2 regions of the Pseudomonas sp. GL_139_B genome follow, and region 1 is predicted to be linked to the other one. Evidence: predicted binding sites of a transcription regulator. Region 1 holds the regulator's gene; the other holds the start of a gene.

Region 1 (7,740 bases):
AGCATTGCGTCAGGCGCTGGTCAACCTTGAGGCGATTCCAGCGCCGGCCGGTACGTTGCCGGTGGTGTTGGGTTCCGGCTGGTCCGGGGTGCTGCTGCACGAAGCGGTCGGCCACGGTCTGGAAGGTGACTTCAACCGCAAGGGCAGCTCTGCCTACAGTGGGCGCATGGGCGAAATGGTTGCGTCCAAACTGTGCACCATTGTCGATGACGGTACGTTGGCAGGCCGTCGCGGTTCCCTGAGCGTCGATGACGAAGGCACCCCGACCGAGTGCACCACGCTGATCGAAAACGGCGTACTCAAAGGCTATATGCAGGACAAGCTCAACGCACGACTGATGGGCGTGGCCCGTACCGGCAACGGTCGTCGTGAGTCCTACGCTCATCTGCCAATGCCACGCATGACCAACACCTACATGTTGGCGGGCGAAAGCGACCCTGCTGAAATCATCGCCTCGGTGAAACGCGGCATCTACTGCGCCAACCTCGGCGGCGGTCAGGTGGACATCACCAGCGGCAAATTTGTGTTCTCCACCAGCGAAGCGTATCTGATTGAAGACGGCAAGATTACGGCGCCGGTCAAAGGCGCGACATTGATCGGCAACGGTCCGGAAGCCATGAGCAAGGTGTCGATGGTCGGTAACGATCTGGCGCTGGACAGCGGTGTGGGGACGTGTGGCAAGGATGGGCAGTCGGTGCCGGTGGGTGTCGGCCAGCCAACGCTGAAAATCGATGCGATCACTGTGGGTGGCACAGGCGCATAAGTGGCTTTTGAAAAAGTGAAGCTTCGGGTGAGCCGCTTGGCGACTCACCCGATTCGGGACTTAACGCAGGCCGCGTTGAGTCTCGTCCAGCTCACGGATGTACTTGAAGATTTTACGGCTCGATGCCGGTGGCTTGTTGGTCGCCAGTTCGTGCTGGGCCTGACGGATCAGGGAGCGCAATTGCTGACGATCAGCCTCCGGGTAGTCGAGCACGAACTTCTCCAGGACTGCATCGTCGCCCGCGATCAAGCGATCGCGCCAGCGTTCCAGGCCATGGAAACGTTCGTTGTACTGCCGGGTGGAGGCATCGAGTTGATCGAGCAAGGTCAGAATGGCGTCAGTGTCCTGATCGCGCATCAGTTTGCCGATGAACATAAGGTGCCGTTTACGCGCGATATTCGCGGTGTGCTTGGGCGCATCGGCCAGGGCCCGGCGCATAGCGTCGGTCAACGGCAGTTTTGCCAGCAAGTCAGGCTTGAGTGTTGTAAGGCGCTCGCCAAGGTCAACCAGAGCATGAAGCTCGCGTTTAACCTGGGATTTGCTTTTTTCTCCCGTATCGAGGGAGTCATCGTAAGAATCAACCATGGTGGCCGTCCGCAAAGAAACGCCGCCATGATAACCAGTCGGGGGCCGCTTGTCCGGCCCGGTCGCTCGAAGGCCATACCGAAAGCAGAATTTGAGTGGAGAACAGCATGAGTGCAGTTGAAAGCGTCGGCCCACAAGCGTTGCCGGCACTGCAAGAACAAGTCGAGCAGATCATTGCTGAAGCCAAGCGTCAGGGCGCCAGTGCCTGCGAAGTTGCCGTCTCCCTGGAGCAGGGCCTGTCGACGTCGGTGCGTCAGCGTGAAGTCGAAACCGTCGAGTTCAACCGCGATCAGGGCTTTGGCATCACCTTGTACGTCGGCCAGCGCAAAGGCTCGGCCAGTACGTCGGCAAGTGGCCCTGACGCCATTCGCGAAACCGTCGCCGCGGCGCTGGCCATCGCCAAACACACCTCCGAAGATGAGGCCTCGGGCCTGGCTGATGCCGCGTTGATGGCTCGCGATCTGCAGGACTTCGACCTGTTCCATCAATGGGATATCACGCCGGAACAAGCTATTGAGCAAGCGTTGGCCTGCGAAGCCGCCGCGTTTGCCACTGACAGCAGGATCAAGAATGCCGACGGCACTACGCTCAGCACCCATCAGGGTTGCCGCGTGTATGGCAACAGCCACGGATTTATCGGTGGCTACGCGTCGACGCGCCACAGCCTGAGTTGCGTAATGATCGCCGAGGCCGATGGCCAGATGCAGCGCGATTACTGGTACGACGTAAACCGTCAGGGCAATTTGCTGGCCGACCCAGTGAGCATCGGCCAGCGTGCCGCGCAACGGGCGGCGAGCCGTCTGGGCGCGCGTCCGGTGCCGACTTGTGAAGTGCCAGTACTGTTTTCCGCTGAGTTGGCCGGTGGATTGTTCGGAAGCTTCCTGTCGGCCATTTCCGGCGGCAGCCTGTACCGCAAGTCGTCGTTCCTGGAGGGCACGCTGGGTCAGAAGTTGTTCCCTGAATGGCTGACCATCGATGAGCGTCCGCACTTGATGCGCGCCATGGGCAGTTCCGCATTCGATGGCGATGGACTGGCGACTTACGCCAAACCGTTCGTCGAAAAGGGTGAGTTGGTCTCCTACATCCTCGGCACGTACTCCGGGCGCAAACTCGGCATGCCGAGCACCGCCAATGCCGGCGGCGTGCACAACCTGTTCGTTACCCATGGGGATGAAGACCAGGCCGCGTTGCTGCGTCGCATGGGGCGTGGTTTGTTGGTCACGGAACTGATGGGCCAAGGCCTGAACATGGTCACCGGCGATTACTCCCGAGGCGCGGCGGGTTTCTGGGTTGAGAACGGTGAGATCCAGTTCGCGGTGCAGGAAGTCACCATCGCCGGCAACATGCGTGACATGTTCAAACAGATCGTTGCGGTCGGTAATGACCTGGAATTGCGCAGCAACATTCGCACGGGGTCGGTGCTGATCGAGCGGATGACGGTAGCGGGTAGCTAACGCTCAACGTTGCAAAAAAAAAGCGCGTCACCTATCAGGTAACGCGCTTTTTTTATGTGCCGTGCACCGCCCCCCTGTGGGAGTGAGCCTGACGCAGCCTTCAGCTGCCGCTACAGAGGGCTGTTTTTACTCGCCTTCGTCGAAGAAGTTGTTGATCAACTTCACCAGCGCATCCAGCGCTTCCTGTTCTTGCTCGCCTTCGGTACTCAGGTGGATCCTGGTGCCCTTGCCGGCGGCGAGCATCATCATGGCCATGATGCTTTTGCCGTCGACCATCGATTCTGGCGTCCGCCCGGCTCTGATCTGGCACGGATACTGACCCGCTACTCCAACAAATTTTGCAGAAGCGCGGGCATGCAGGCCCAGCTTGTTGATGATTTCGATTTCCAGAGCAGGCATCGCGATGTGAATCCTTTAGCTGAGGTCGCGGTGGCGGACCTGGACGTTCTTCAGGGATTGTTGCAGAACCTGGCCCAGACGTTCGGTCAGGTAGACGGAGCGGTGATGTCCTCCGGTGCAGCCAATGGCGATGGTGACATAAGAGCGGTTGCTCGCGGCAAAGCGCGGCAGCCACTTGAGCAAATACGACGAAATGTCCTGGAACATCTCTTCGACATCCGGTTGAGCTGCCAGATACTCGGCCACCGGTTGATCAAGCCCGGACTGAGCACGCAGCTCCGGCTTCCAGTAGGGATTGGGCAGGCAGCGCACGTCGAACACCAGGTCCGCGTCCACCGGCATGCCACGCTTGAATCCGAAAGACTCGACCAGGAACGCAGTGCCGGCTTCCGGTTGATTCAGCAGGCGCAGCTTGATGGTATCGCGCAGCTGATACAGGTTCAGGTGGGTGGTATTGATTTTGAGATCTGCCAGATCGGCGATCGGCCCCAGCAGAGTGCTTTCATCCTCGATTGCCTCAGCCAATGAACGGTTGGCGGTGCTCAGCGGGTGACGACGGCGGGTTTCGGAAAAGCGCTTGAGCAGGGTTTCTTCATCGGCATCCAGGTACAGCACATCGCACTTGATGTGCCGGCCGCGGACTTCTTCCAGCAGTTCGGGAAAACGCGAAAGGTGGCTCGGCAGGTTACGCGCGTCGATGGATACAGCGACCAGCGGTTGTAGCAATTCGGTATGAATCAAGGCGCCTTCCGCCAGTTCCGGCAGCAGGCCGGCGGGCAGGTTGTCGATGCAGTAGTAGCCGTTGTCCTCGAGAACATCGAGGACGGTGCTTTTACCTGAGCCGGAGCGGCCGCTGACGATGATCAAACGCATGATTACTGACCGTTTTGCTCGTCCAGGACAACCTGATACAAGGCTTCGTTGCTTGGGGCGCTGCGAAGACGATCACGGACTTCCTTGCGATCGAGCATGCTGGCGATCTGGCGGAGCAGTTCCAGGTGTGCATCGGTAGCTGCTTGCGGGACCAGCAGTACGAACAGCAGGTCAACCGGAGCGCCGTCGATGGCGTCGAAATCAATGGGGGCGTCGAGGTGCATCAAGGCGCTGATGGGCGACTCGCAACCTTTAAGGCGACAGTGGGGGATGGCGATGCCGTTGCCAAAACCGGTCGAGCCGAGCTTTTCACGGGCAATCAAAGCCTCGAAGACATCTTGCATCTCCAGATCCGGCACTTCCCGGGCGATCAGGTTGGCAATTTGCTCAAGGGCTTTCTTTTTACTGCCGCCCGGCACGTTCACAAGGGAACGGCCGGGGGTCAGGATGTTTTCAAGTCGGATCATGGGTTGGGAGTGTTAACGACCGGTCGCACCCTGGAGGAGGCTCTGGGTCTTTTCCTTATGCTTTTTGAGTTGTTTATCGAGCTTGTCGGTCAGCGAGTCGATCGCCGCGTACATATCGGTATGTTCCGCGTTTGCGACCACTTCATTGCCGGGAATATGCAGGGTGGCTTCGATTTTCTGCTTCAGCTTCTCGACCGTCATCGTGACCTGCACGTTGGTGATCTTGTCGAAATGCCGCTCTAATCGTTCGAGTTTTTCGCCGATGTAGGTGCGCAGGGGTTCGGTCACTTCCAGTTGGTGTCCACTGATGTTGACTTGCATACAGCTTCTCCTTCGTTGCCAGTGCATAAAGCGGTAGATCAGATGATCTACCACTGGAACGCTGTGGCGTGGCTCTACATCAACCGCTTGCGTTCGCTCGAAGGCGCGATCCCGAGGGACTCGCGGTACTTGGCGACGGTGCGGCGAGCCACCTGAATGCCTTGTGCCTCCAGTAAACCAGCGATCTTGCTGTCACTCAACGGCTTTTTCTGATTTTCCGCGGCAACCAGCTTTTTGATGATCGCGCGGATCGCTGTGGACGAGCATTCACCGCCTTCGGAGGTGCTGACGTGGCTGGAGAAAAAGTATTTCAGCTCATAAATACCCCGTGGGGTATGCATGAATTTTTGCGTGGTGACCCGTGAAATTGTCGATTCGTGCATGCCCACTGCTTCGGCAATGTCATGCAGGACCAGCGGTTTCATGGCTTCGTCGCCGTATTCCAGGAAGCCACGCTGATGCTCGACGATCTGGGTGGCGACTTTCATCAGGGTTTCGTTACGGCTTTGCAGGCTCTTGATGAACCAGCGGGCCTCTTGCAACTGATTGCGCATGAAGGTGTTGTCGGCGCTGGTATCAGCGCGCCGGACAAACCCGGCGTATTGGGCGTTGACCCGCAGTCGTGGCACCGACTCCTGATTCAGTTCCACCAGCCAGCGTTCGTTGTCCTTGCGCACGATAACGTCGGGAACGACGTACTCGGCTTCGCTGGATTCGATCTGCGAGCCGGGGCGCGGGTTGAGGCTCTGGACCAGTTCGATGACCTGGCGCAGTTCATCTTCCTTGATCTTCATCCGGCGCATCAGCTGAGAGTAGTCGCGGCTGCCGAGCAGATCGATGTAGTCGCTGACCAGGCGCTTGGCTTCGGCGAGCCAAGGCGTCTTGGCTGGCAATTGGCGCAATTGCAGTAGCAAGCATTCGCCCAGGTTGCGAGCGCCGATACCGGCCGGCTCGAATTGCTGGATGCGGTGCAGGACGGCTTCGATTTCGTCCAGTTCGATGTCCAGTTCCGGATCGAAGGCCTCGAGGATTTCCTCGAGGGTTTCATCCAGATAGCCCTGATTGTTGATGCAGTCGATCAGGGTCACGGCGATCAGGCGATCGGTGTCGGACATCGGCGCCAGATTCAGTTGCCACAACAGGTGGCTTTGCAGGCTCTCACCGGCCGATGTGCGAGTGGTGAAATCCCATTCGTCGTCATCGTTGCTCGGCAGGCTGCTGGCGCTGGTCTGGTAAACGTCTTCCCATGCGGTATCAACCGGCAGTTCATTGGGAATGCGCTCGTTCCAGTCACCTTCCTCGAGGTTGTCAACCGTGGGAGCGGTTTCCTGGTAGGAGGGCTCTTGAATGTCGGCGTTGGGTTGTTGCTCGGCTTTGTCGGCCAAGGGGTCGGCGTTGTCGAAGTCGTCGCCATCTTCCTGGCGTTCGAGCATCGGATTGGACTCCAGGGCCTCCTGGATTTCCTGTTGCAGGTCCAGGGTCGACAATTGGAGCAGGCGGATGGCCTGTTGCAGCTGCGGTGTCATCGTCAGCTGCTGGCCCATTCTCAAGACTAGCGATGGTTTCATGGCAGGGGCTTAACACCTTATTCGCCGGCGCGCATGCGCCATCCACTACAGGGCGCCGGAGCGCCAAACATAAGCAAATTATATGCCCGAAACTGCAGCGTTTGCCTAGAGCGCTGTAACAATAAAAAAATGTTGATTTTTTATCGAGACAAGCGCCCGAGAGAACAGTCAGACACCTCAACGCTTACAGGCGGAACTCATGGCCCAAATAGACTTCTTTAACCAGATCGTTGGCCAGGATAGTGGCGGAATCGCCTTCAGCGATCAGCTGACCATCGTTGACGATGTAGGCGGTTTCGCAGATATCCAGGGTTTCACGGACGTTGTGGTCAGTGATCAGCACGCCAATGCCCTTGGCCTTGAGGTGGTAGATGATCTGTTTGATGTCGCCTACCGAAATCGGGTCCACGCCGGCGAATGGTTCGTCGAGCAGGATGAATTTCGGGTTGGTAGCCAATGCCCGGGCGATTTCCACGCGACGGCGTTCACCACCTGACAGGCTCATGCCGAGGTTGTCGCGGATGTGGCTGATGTGGAATTCCTGCAGCAAGCTTTCCAGCTCTTTGCGACGCCCTGCCTTGTCGAGTTCCTTGCGGGTCTCGAGGATCGCCATGATGTTGTCGGCGACCGAGAGTTTGCGGAAGATCGACGCTTCTTGCGGCAGATAGCCGATACCGGCCTTTGCACGACCGTGCATTGGCTGGTGGCTGACATCCAGATCGTCGATCAGCACACGGCCCTGATCGGCCTGAACCAGGCCGACAATCATGTAGAAGCAGGTGGTCTTGCCGGCGCCGTTAGGACCCAGCAGACCGACGATTTGACCGCTGTCGATCGACAGGCTGACGTCACGCACGACCTGGCGGCTCTTGTAGCTCTTGGCCAGATGCTGAGCTTTCAGAGTTGCCATTACGGGGCCTTTTGCTCGTCGGTTTTCTTCTTCGGCTGGATCACCATGTCGATACGCGGACGCGATTCGGTCACCTTGCTGCCGGTAGCGCGACCGGCGCTGGCAAGCTTTTTGTCGGTGTCGTAGACGATTTTCTCGCCTTGGGTGATGTTGTTGTCCTTGTCGATAACCTTTGCCTTGTCGATCAGTACGACGCGATTTTTCGCGGCGAGGTACTGGATGGTCACACCCCAGCCCTGGACAGGCTTGGGGTCGCCTGCGGTTTGCAGTTGCTCGAAGTAGGCCAGATTGCCCACCGAGGTCACCACGTCGATGTCACCCGCCGGGGTGCGCGTCATGGTCACTTTATTGCCGGTAACCTTCATCGAACCCTGGGTGATGATCACGTCGCCCGTATAGG
Region 2 (7,740 bases), 2.9 Mb from region 1:
AGGTAGTCGGTGAGGTTGACCAGCAGCTTCACGCCACCTTCGTTGACCTCGACGAACTTGCCCTGCGCGGCCTGACGCTCGTACTGCTTGGTGCCGCTCTGACGCTCGCGACGCTTGACCACCACGCGGCTCTTGTCGATGTTCAGAGCCTGCGGAATCGCAGCCAGGGCATCGAACATGCGTGCCGAGGCTTTTTCCGGATCGATGGATTTCGGCGCCGCGTATTCCTGGACGTGGACCCAATCCTGATACAGGTCGATGGCCATGGAATATTCCGGCATGTCGGCATCGTAGACGCGATAGCAATCGATGCCTTCGCGCTTGACCCATTTGCCCATCGCTTTCAGGTTTTTTTGCAGGCGATTGGCAAACATCTGCCCGCCTTCGCTCAAGCGCGGTTGCTCGATCACCGGTGCGGGTGCTGGCGTCGGTTTGATCGGGTTGCCGTTTTTGTTGTACTTGCGTTCTTCCGGCTCGCTTGGCGCCTGATCATAGGCCGCCTGCTCACGCTCCACCTGACGCTGTTCCGGGGTACGACGCTCGCCCGTGACGAACTGGTCCGGCGTGACCTTGATCAGCAGCAGCTTGCACGGCAGCGCGCCGTTCCAGAACGAATACTGCTTGTGGCTACGAATGCCCATGCGCTTGCCCAGGTCCGGCGCGCCGGTGAACACCGCGGCCTCCCAGTTCAGGCAGGCCTGACGCAGACGCTCGCCGAGGTTCTGATAGAGGTAGAGCAAGCTCGCCTCGTCACCCAGACGCTCGCCGTACGGAGGGTTGCAAATCACCAGGCCTTTCTGGTTCTGGTCCGGACGTGGCTCGAACGTACCGACTTCGCCCTGGTAGATCTTGATCCACTCACTCAGGCCGGCACGCTCAACGTTGTTGCGGCCCGGTTGAATCAGGCGCGGGTCGGCTTCGTAACCGCGAATCCACAGCGGTGGCTTGGCCAGGCCGGCCGCGCAACGCTCAGTGGCTTCTTCGTGAAGCTTTTTCCACAGTGCCGGAACGTGGCCCAGCCAATGGGTAAAGCCCCACTGCTCGCGACGCAGGTTCGGCGCCATGTCGGCGGCGATCATCGCGGCTTCGACCAGGAACGTACCGACACCGCACATCGGGTCAGCCAGCGCGCCGCCTTCGGCCGCAATGCGTGGCCAGCCGGAACGGATCAGGATCGCGGCCGCGAGGTTTTCCTTCAGCGGTGCCGCGCCTTGCTGCAAGCGATAACCTCGCTGGTGCAGACTGTGACCCGACAGGTCGAGGGAAAGAATCGCTTCGCCACGGTCCAGGCGCAGGTGAATGCGCAGGTCCGGGTTGAGTTTATCGATCGACGGACGGTCGCCTTGCGGAGTGCGCAGTTTGTCGACGATGGCGTCTTTGACTTTCAAAGCGCCGAAGTGGGTGTTGTCGATACCCGAGCCATGGCCGCTGAACTCGACGGCCAGGGTACCGGCGTTGAGCATGTGGTCTTGCCACTCGATATCCAGCACGCCGTGGTACAGGTCTTCGGCGTCCTTCATCGGGAACCGCTTGAGCACCAGCAGCACCCGGTTCGCCAGACGCGACCACAGGCACAGGCGATAAGCGGTTTCCATGGTCGCCATGCCGCGCACGGCAGAGGTGTGCTCGCGTGCTTCTTCAAGGCCAAGCCCGACGGCTTCCTCGATCAGCAGGCCTTCAAGGCCTTTGGGGCAAGTGAGGAAGATTTCGAATTGATCGGACATTGGATTTTCAGAGCCTTTAGCAGTGAACCGGCAACGCATTGCCGGCCCGGATTTCAATCAGGCGCTTTTCTAAAAGAGCGCCCGCGTGGCACGAAGGTGTGCCGTCCCACCTGTGCTGCTCAGATTAGAAGAGCTTAGATGCACAGGCAGATAAAAAAGTTGATGCAACAAAATGTCACAAGTCGACCCTTCGTCGAATAATGCTTCCATGCAACAGAAGTCATTCTCACTAAAGGATTAGCCTCATCATCCTGCGGGGGGCCGATCATACAGGGCTTTATCAACGAACACGGGCCAAACATCGTGTTACTTATTGCCTTAGCATCTTTATCGTTACGTTCTTATGACAAAACGATCATTCCCTCGATGTGACGCTTTGGTTAGAACTCAACACAGGTTGACGCCGCAACGACGTCAACACCTTGGCTCGCGACGCCGGCAGCGGGCCCCAACGGCAGAAGTTTTTTTCTGCCAGACCTCGATTGAGGTCTACGCGATGAATACAGTCAACAAGTGAGGGCAACACCCTATGAGAAGACTTAAGCGTGATCCGTTGGAAAGAGCATTTTTGCGCGGATATCAATATGGCGTTGGTGGCAAATCCCGTGAGCTTTGCCCATTTACTCTACCGTCAGTACGCCAAGCCTGGATTAACGGCTGGCGCGAGGGACGCGGCGACAACTGGGACGGTATGACCGGCACTGCGGGAATCCACAGACTCAACGAACTTCACGCCGTCGGCAATTAATTACAGGGCCTAACACTCCGACACGACAATCTGATGACTGACTGAATTAACCACGCACGTCCCATCCGGACGGCGGGCTTCGGCCCAGGGGCTCCTTCTAGGAGCCCTTTTTTATGCCTGCTCTCTGGCGAAACGTGTAGGAGCCCGGCTTGTGGGCGATGGCGTCCTTGAGATCGCCATCGCCGGCAAGCCGGGCTCCTGCAGGGGGTTAGCGCAGTGCTGCGATGGCGTCTACCGACTCACGGATCAACGCCGGGCCTTTGTAGATAAAGCCGGAGTAGATCTGCACCAGGCTCGCACCCGCCGCGATTTTCTCGGCTGCGTGTTTACCTTCGGTGATGCCGCCCACGGCGATGATCGGCAAGCGACCTGCCAGTTCCGCCGCCAGCACTTTCACGGTGTTAGTGCTCTTGTCGCGAACCGGTGCGCCGGACAGACCACCCGCCTCGTCGCCGTATTCCATGCCTTCGACGCCAACGCGGCTCAGAGTGGTGTTGGTGGCAATCACCGCGTCCATCCCGGTTTCAATCAGCGCTTGTGCGACTTGTGCGGTTTCTTCGTCGGTCATGTCCGGCGCGATCTTGATCGCCAGCGGGACATGTTTGCCGTGGCGCAACGCCAGTTCCGCGCGGCGCGTGGCCAGATCAGCGAGCAACTGCTTGAGCGAATCGCCGAACTGCAGGCTGCGCAGGCCCGGGGTGTTGGGCGAGCTGACATTGACCGTCACGTAGCTGGCGTGGGCGTAGACCTTGTCCAGGCAGATCAGGTAATCGTCGACCGCGCGCTCAACCGGGGTGTCGAAGTTCTTGCCGATGTTGATGCCCAGCACGCCTTTGTACTTGGCTGCCGCCACACGGGCCAGCAGATAATCGACGCCAAGGTTGTTGAACCCCATGCGGTTGATGATCGCCTCGGCTTCCGGCAGACGGAAGATCCGTGGTTTCGGGTTGCCCGGTTGCGGGCGCGGGGTGATGGTGCCGATTTCGACAAAGCCAAAACCCAATTGAGCGAAACCGTCGATGGCCGCGCCGTTTTTGTCCAGACCGGCCGCCAAACCCACCGGGTTGGGAAAATCCAGGCCCATGACCGACACTGGCACTTTCGCCGGGGCCTTGCACAGCAAGCCGTTGAGGCCCAAACGCCCGCCCGCGCCGATCAGGTCCAGGGACAAATCGTGGGAGGTTTCCGGGGAAAGCTTGAACAACATCTGACGGGCCAGGGTGTACATGGGCGGGTTTGACTCTGGGCTGAAAAGTGGCGGCAATTATAGCCGCGCATCGAGGTTGCAGGCGAGGCGCGCGATGAAATCAGCGAGCGATGGCATATGCCTTGCACCGTCACCGGTACCAGCACTTATCTCACGGCGGGATGAGTCGAAAGACAACGGCGTCGTCACTGGACCTTGCTCTGGCAAGCAGCCTGTACGGCGTTTTTTTTATGCAAGGTACTTATTGATGATTGAAGTTCCAGCCAACCCTCTGGCCTGGGTCAATGGCAGCGATGCCCCGGAAAAGACCGACATCAATCTCGGCTTCATGGCCCTGAGCGACTGCGCCTCGGTCGTGGTCGCCGCCACGCAGGGGTTCGCCCAGCCCTACGGCCTTACCCTGAACCTCAAGCGTCAGTCGTCCTGGGCCAACCTGCGGGACAAACTGGTCAGCGGCGAACTCGACGCAGCCCACAGTCTGTACGGCCTGGTCTATGCGGTTCACCTGGGCATCGGCGGCGTGGCCTCGACCGACATGGCCGTGCTGATGGGCCTGAACCAGAACGGCCAGAGCATCAATCTCTCCCACGGCTTGCAAGCGTTGGGCGTGACCAGCCCTGAAGCACTCGACCGCCACGTGCACCAAACTCGCTCGAAACTCACCTTCGCCCAGACATTTCCCACCGGCACCCACGCCATGTGGCTGTATTACTGGCTGGCGAGTCAAGGCATCCACCCGTTGCAAGATGTCGATAGCGTAGTGGTGCCGCCACCGCAAATGGTCGCGCACCTGCAAGCGCAGCGTATCGACGGTTTCTGCGTCGGCGAACCCTGGTCCGCCAGTGCCGTGCAGCAGAATCTCGGCTTTACCCTGGCAACGTCGCAGACCATTTGGCCCGATCACCCGGAAAAAGTCCTCGGCTGCACCCGCGCGTTTGTCGAGCAATACCCAAACACCGCGCGGGCGTTGGTGATGGCGATCCTGGAAGCCAGCCGGTTCATCGAGCAAAGCACGGAAAACCGTCGCAGCACCGCACAACTCTTGAGTGCGCCCGACTACCTCGACGCCGCCCTCGACTGTATTGAACCGCGTCTGCTGGGCGATTATGCCGATGGGTTGGGCAATCGCTGGCAGGACCCGCACGCGCTGCGCTTCCATGCCAGCGGCGAGGTCAATGTGCCGTACCTGTCCGACGGCATGTGGTTCATGACCCAGTTCCGGCGCTGGGGTTTGTTGCGCGACGATCCGGATTACCTCGGCGTGGCCCGTCAGATTCAACAACTGGACTTATACCGTGAGGCCGCCAGCGCGGTCGGTGTCAACGCCAGTGGCCAGGACATGCGCAGCAGCCAGTTGATCGACGGCAAAATCTGGAACGGCTCCGATCCATCCGGTTATGCCCGCAGCTTCAAGTTGCACGCTCTGAGCGACAGCTCGCAACGATTCGCTCAGCGCTGACAGGAGACTGCAAACATGCTGCGTATCCTGCTGATCAACGATACCGCGAAGAAAGTCGGCCGCCTCAAAGTCGCCCTGACTGAAGCCGGGTTCGAGGTGATCGACGAGTCAGGCCTGACCATCGATTTGCCCGAACGCGTCGAAACGGTGCGTCCGGACGTGATTCTGATCGATACCGAGTCACCGAGCCGCGATGTGCTGGAGCAAGTGGTGCTGGTGACTCGCGACCAGCCACGGCCAATCGTCATGTTTACCGATGAACATGACCCGGGTGTGATGCGCCAGGCAATCCAGTCCGGGGTCAGCGCCTACATCGTCGAAGGCATTCACGCACAACGCTTGCAGCCGATTCTCGACGTGGCCATGGCGCGGTTTGAAAGTGACCAGGCGTTACGCGCCCAGCTTCATGCCCGCGACCAGCAATTGGCCGAACGCAAGCGCATTGAGCTGGCCAAGGGGTTGCTGATGAAGATGAAGAACTGCAATGAAGAAGAGGCCTACACCCTGATGCGCCGCCAGGCCATGAGCCGGCAGCAGAAGCTGATCCAGGTGGCGGAGCAGATTATTGCCATGAGTGAGTTGCTTGGATAACTCGATCATTGTGGCGAGGGGGCTTGCCCCCGCTGGGTGGCGAAGCCGCCCTATGCATTCCCTCAGGCATACCCTGCACACAGGTCTTGCGACGGCTTCGTCGCCGGACGGGGGCGGGCCCCCTCGCCACAAAAGCAGATTGTTGGCACAGATCTGGCTTAGCAATCACCACAGGTAACCAACGGCGGTTGCCCCACCTACGACAAAGACGTCGCTCACCTCTTTTGCCCTTGGCGAATCAGGTAGCGGCGTTTTTTCGTTTTGGCCCCACAGCCCGGGGCCGGTGGTGCGGCCCTTAGGCGCCCCACCTGATAGCTCATGACTCCTTCTCGAGACTCTTCACAGCTGAGGTGCGCGATGAATTCAAGCTTCTGGAAATCCGGCCATACGCCGACACTGTTTGCGGCCTTCCTCTATTTCGACCTGAGCTTCATGGTCTGGTACCTGCTTGGCCCGTTGGCCGTACAGATCGCCGCCGACCTGCACCTGACCACCCAACAACGCGGGCTGGTGGTGGCGACGCCGATTCTGGCCGGGGCCGTTCTGCGCTTTATCATGGGCATGCTGGCGGATCGTCTGTCGCCAAAAACCGCCGGGCTGATTGGCCAGGTGATCGTCATCTGCGCGCTGTTCGGCGCCTGGAAACTCGGGATTCACAGCTACGAACAAGCGCTGATGCTGGGCCTGTTCCTCGGCATGGCCGGTGCGTCCTTCGCCGTCGCCCTGCCGCTGGCCTCGCAATGGTATCCGCCGCAGCATCAGGGCAAAGCCATGGGCATTGCCGGCGCAGGCAATTCGGGCACGGTGCTCGCCGCGCTGATCGCCCCGGTATTGGCCGCCGCGTTCGGCTGGAGCAACGTGTTCGGCTTCGCCTTGATCCCGCTGATCCTGACCTTCATCGTCTTCGCCTGGTTGGCGAAAAACGCACCTGAACGGCCGAAAACCAAGTCGATGGCCGACTACTTCAAAGCCCTGGGCGACCGCGACAGCTGGTGGTTCATGTTTTTCTACAGCGTGACCTTCGGCGGCTTCATCGGCCTGGCCAGTGCCCTGCCCGGCTACTTCAACGACCAATACGGCCTGAGCCCCGTCACGGCCGGTTACTACACGGCGGCCTGCGTGTTTGGCGGCAGCCTGATGCGCCCGTTGGGTGGTGCGCTGGCAGACCGTTTCGGTGGTATTCGCACGTTGCTGGCGATGTACACGGTGGCGGCAATCTGTATCGCTGTGGTGGGTTTCAATCTGCCGAGTTCCTACGCGGCACTGGCGCTTTTCGTCTGCACCATGCTCGGATTGGGCGCTGGTAACGGTGCGGTTTTCCAATTGGTGCCGCAACGCTTTCGTCGCGAGATCGGTGTGATGACCGGTTTGATCGGCATGGCTGGCGGTATCGGTGGCTTTGCATTGGCGGCAGGCATGGGCGCGATCAAGCAAAGCACCGGCAGCTATCAACTGGCTTTGTGGTTGTTCGCCAGCCTTGGCGTTCTGGCCTGGTTCGGTCTGCACGGGGTGAAACGTCGCTGGAGAACCACCTGGGGTTCGGCTGCCGTGACGGCGGCTCGGGTCTGAGACCTCGATGAGCCTGCAACTGAGCTTTGCCCAAGCCAGCGCCACCGGCCCGCGGGAGGAAAATCAGGATGCCCTGCGCCTGGTGACACCGGCCCCGGCGCTGGCGGTCAGCAAGGGTTACCTGTTCGCGATTGCCGATGGGGTCAGCCAATGCGCCGACGGCGGTCTCGCGGCCCGTTCGACCTTGCAGGCCCTGGCGCTGGACTATTACGCCACCCCGCAAACCTGGAGCATCGCTCAAGCATTGGACCGCTTGCTGCTAGCGCAAAACCGCTGGTTGCAGGCCAATGGCGGCGGGCAACCGTTGCTGACCACTGTCAGTGCTTTGGTCCTGCGCGGCAGGCGTTTTACCCTGGCCCATGTAGGAGATTGTCGGGTGTATCGCTGGCACGCGGACCAGTTGCAACGCGTGAGTGAGGATCATGTCTGGGACCAACCGGGC

The links. The regulator sigma-54, encoded in region 1, starts transcription at its own class of promoters, with help from an activator protein. The targets are predictions, from matches to a motif close to ANTGGCATNNANNTTGCTNT.
Region 2: AC3ISI_RS19890 (CmpA/NrtA family ABC transporter substrate-binding protein) is a predicted target of sigma-54. The motif match lies at 3,789-3,808, and genes of this name have one in related genera.

The regions. Positions count from the first base shown of each region.
Region 1 covers NZ_CM174403.1:932,866-940,605, forward strand. The annotation lists gene tldD (metalloprotease TldD) at 1-763, shown strand, start outside; gene yjgA (ribosome biogenesis factor YjgA) at 824-1,348, opposite strand; gene pmbA (metalloprotease PmbA) at 1,456-2,802, shown strand; gene AC3ISI_RS04080 (HPr family phosphocarrier protein) at 2,929-3,201, opposite strand; gene rapZ (RNase adapter RapZ) at 3,217-4,074, opposite strand; gene ptsN (PTS IIA-like nitrogen regulatory protein PtsN) at 4,077-4,541, opposite strand; gene hpf (ribosome hibernation-promoting factor, HPF/YfiA family) at 4,554-4,862, opposite strand; gene AC3ISI_RS04100 (RNA polymerase factor sigma-54) at 4,937-6,430, opposite strand; gene lptB (LPS export ABC transporter ATP-binding protein) at 6,615-7,340, opposite strand; gene lptA (lipopolysaccharide transport periplasmic protein LptA) at 7,340-7,740, opposite strand, start outside.
Region 2 covers NZ_CM174403.1:4,362,962-4,370,701, forward strand. The annotation lists gene rlmKL (bifunctional 23S rRNA (guanine(2069)-N(7))-methyltransferase RlmK/23S rRNA (guanine(2445)-N(2))-methyltransferase RlmL) at 1-1,724, opposite strand, end outside; gene rmf (ribosome modulation factor) at 2,254-2,472, shown strand; gene AC3ISI_RS19885 (quinone-dependent dihydroorotate dehydrogenase) at 2,681-3,700, opposite strand; gene AC3ISI_RS19890 (CmpA/NrtA family ABC transporter substrate-binding protein) at 3,927-5,138, shown strand; gene AC3ISI_RS19895 (ANTAR domain-containing response regulator) at 5,154-5,729, shown strand; gene AC3ISI_RS19900 (nitrate/nitrite transporter) at 6,087-7,298, shown strand; gene AC3ISI_RS19905 (bifunctional protein-serine/threonine kinase/phosphatase) at 7,306-7,740, shown strand, end outside.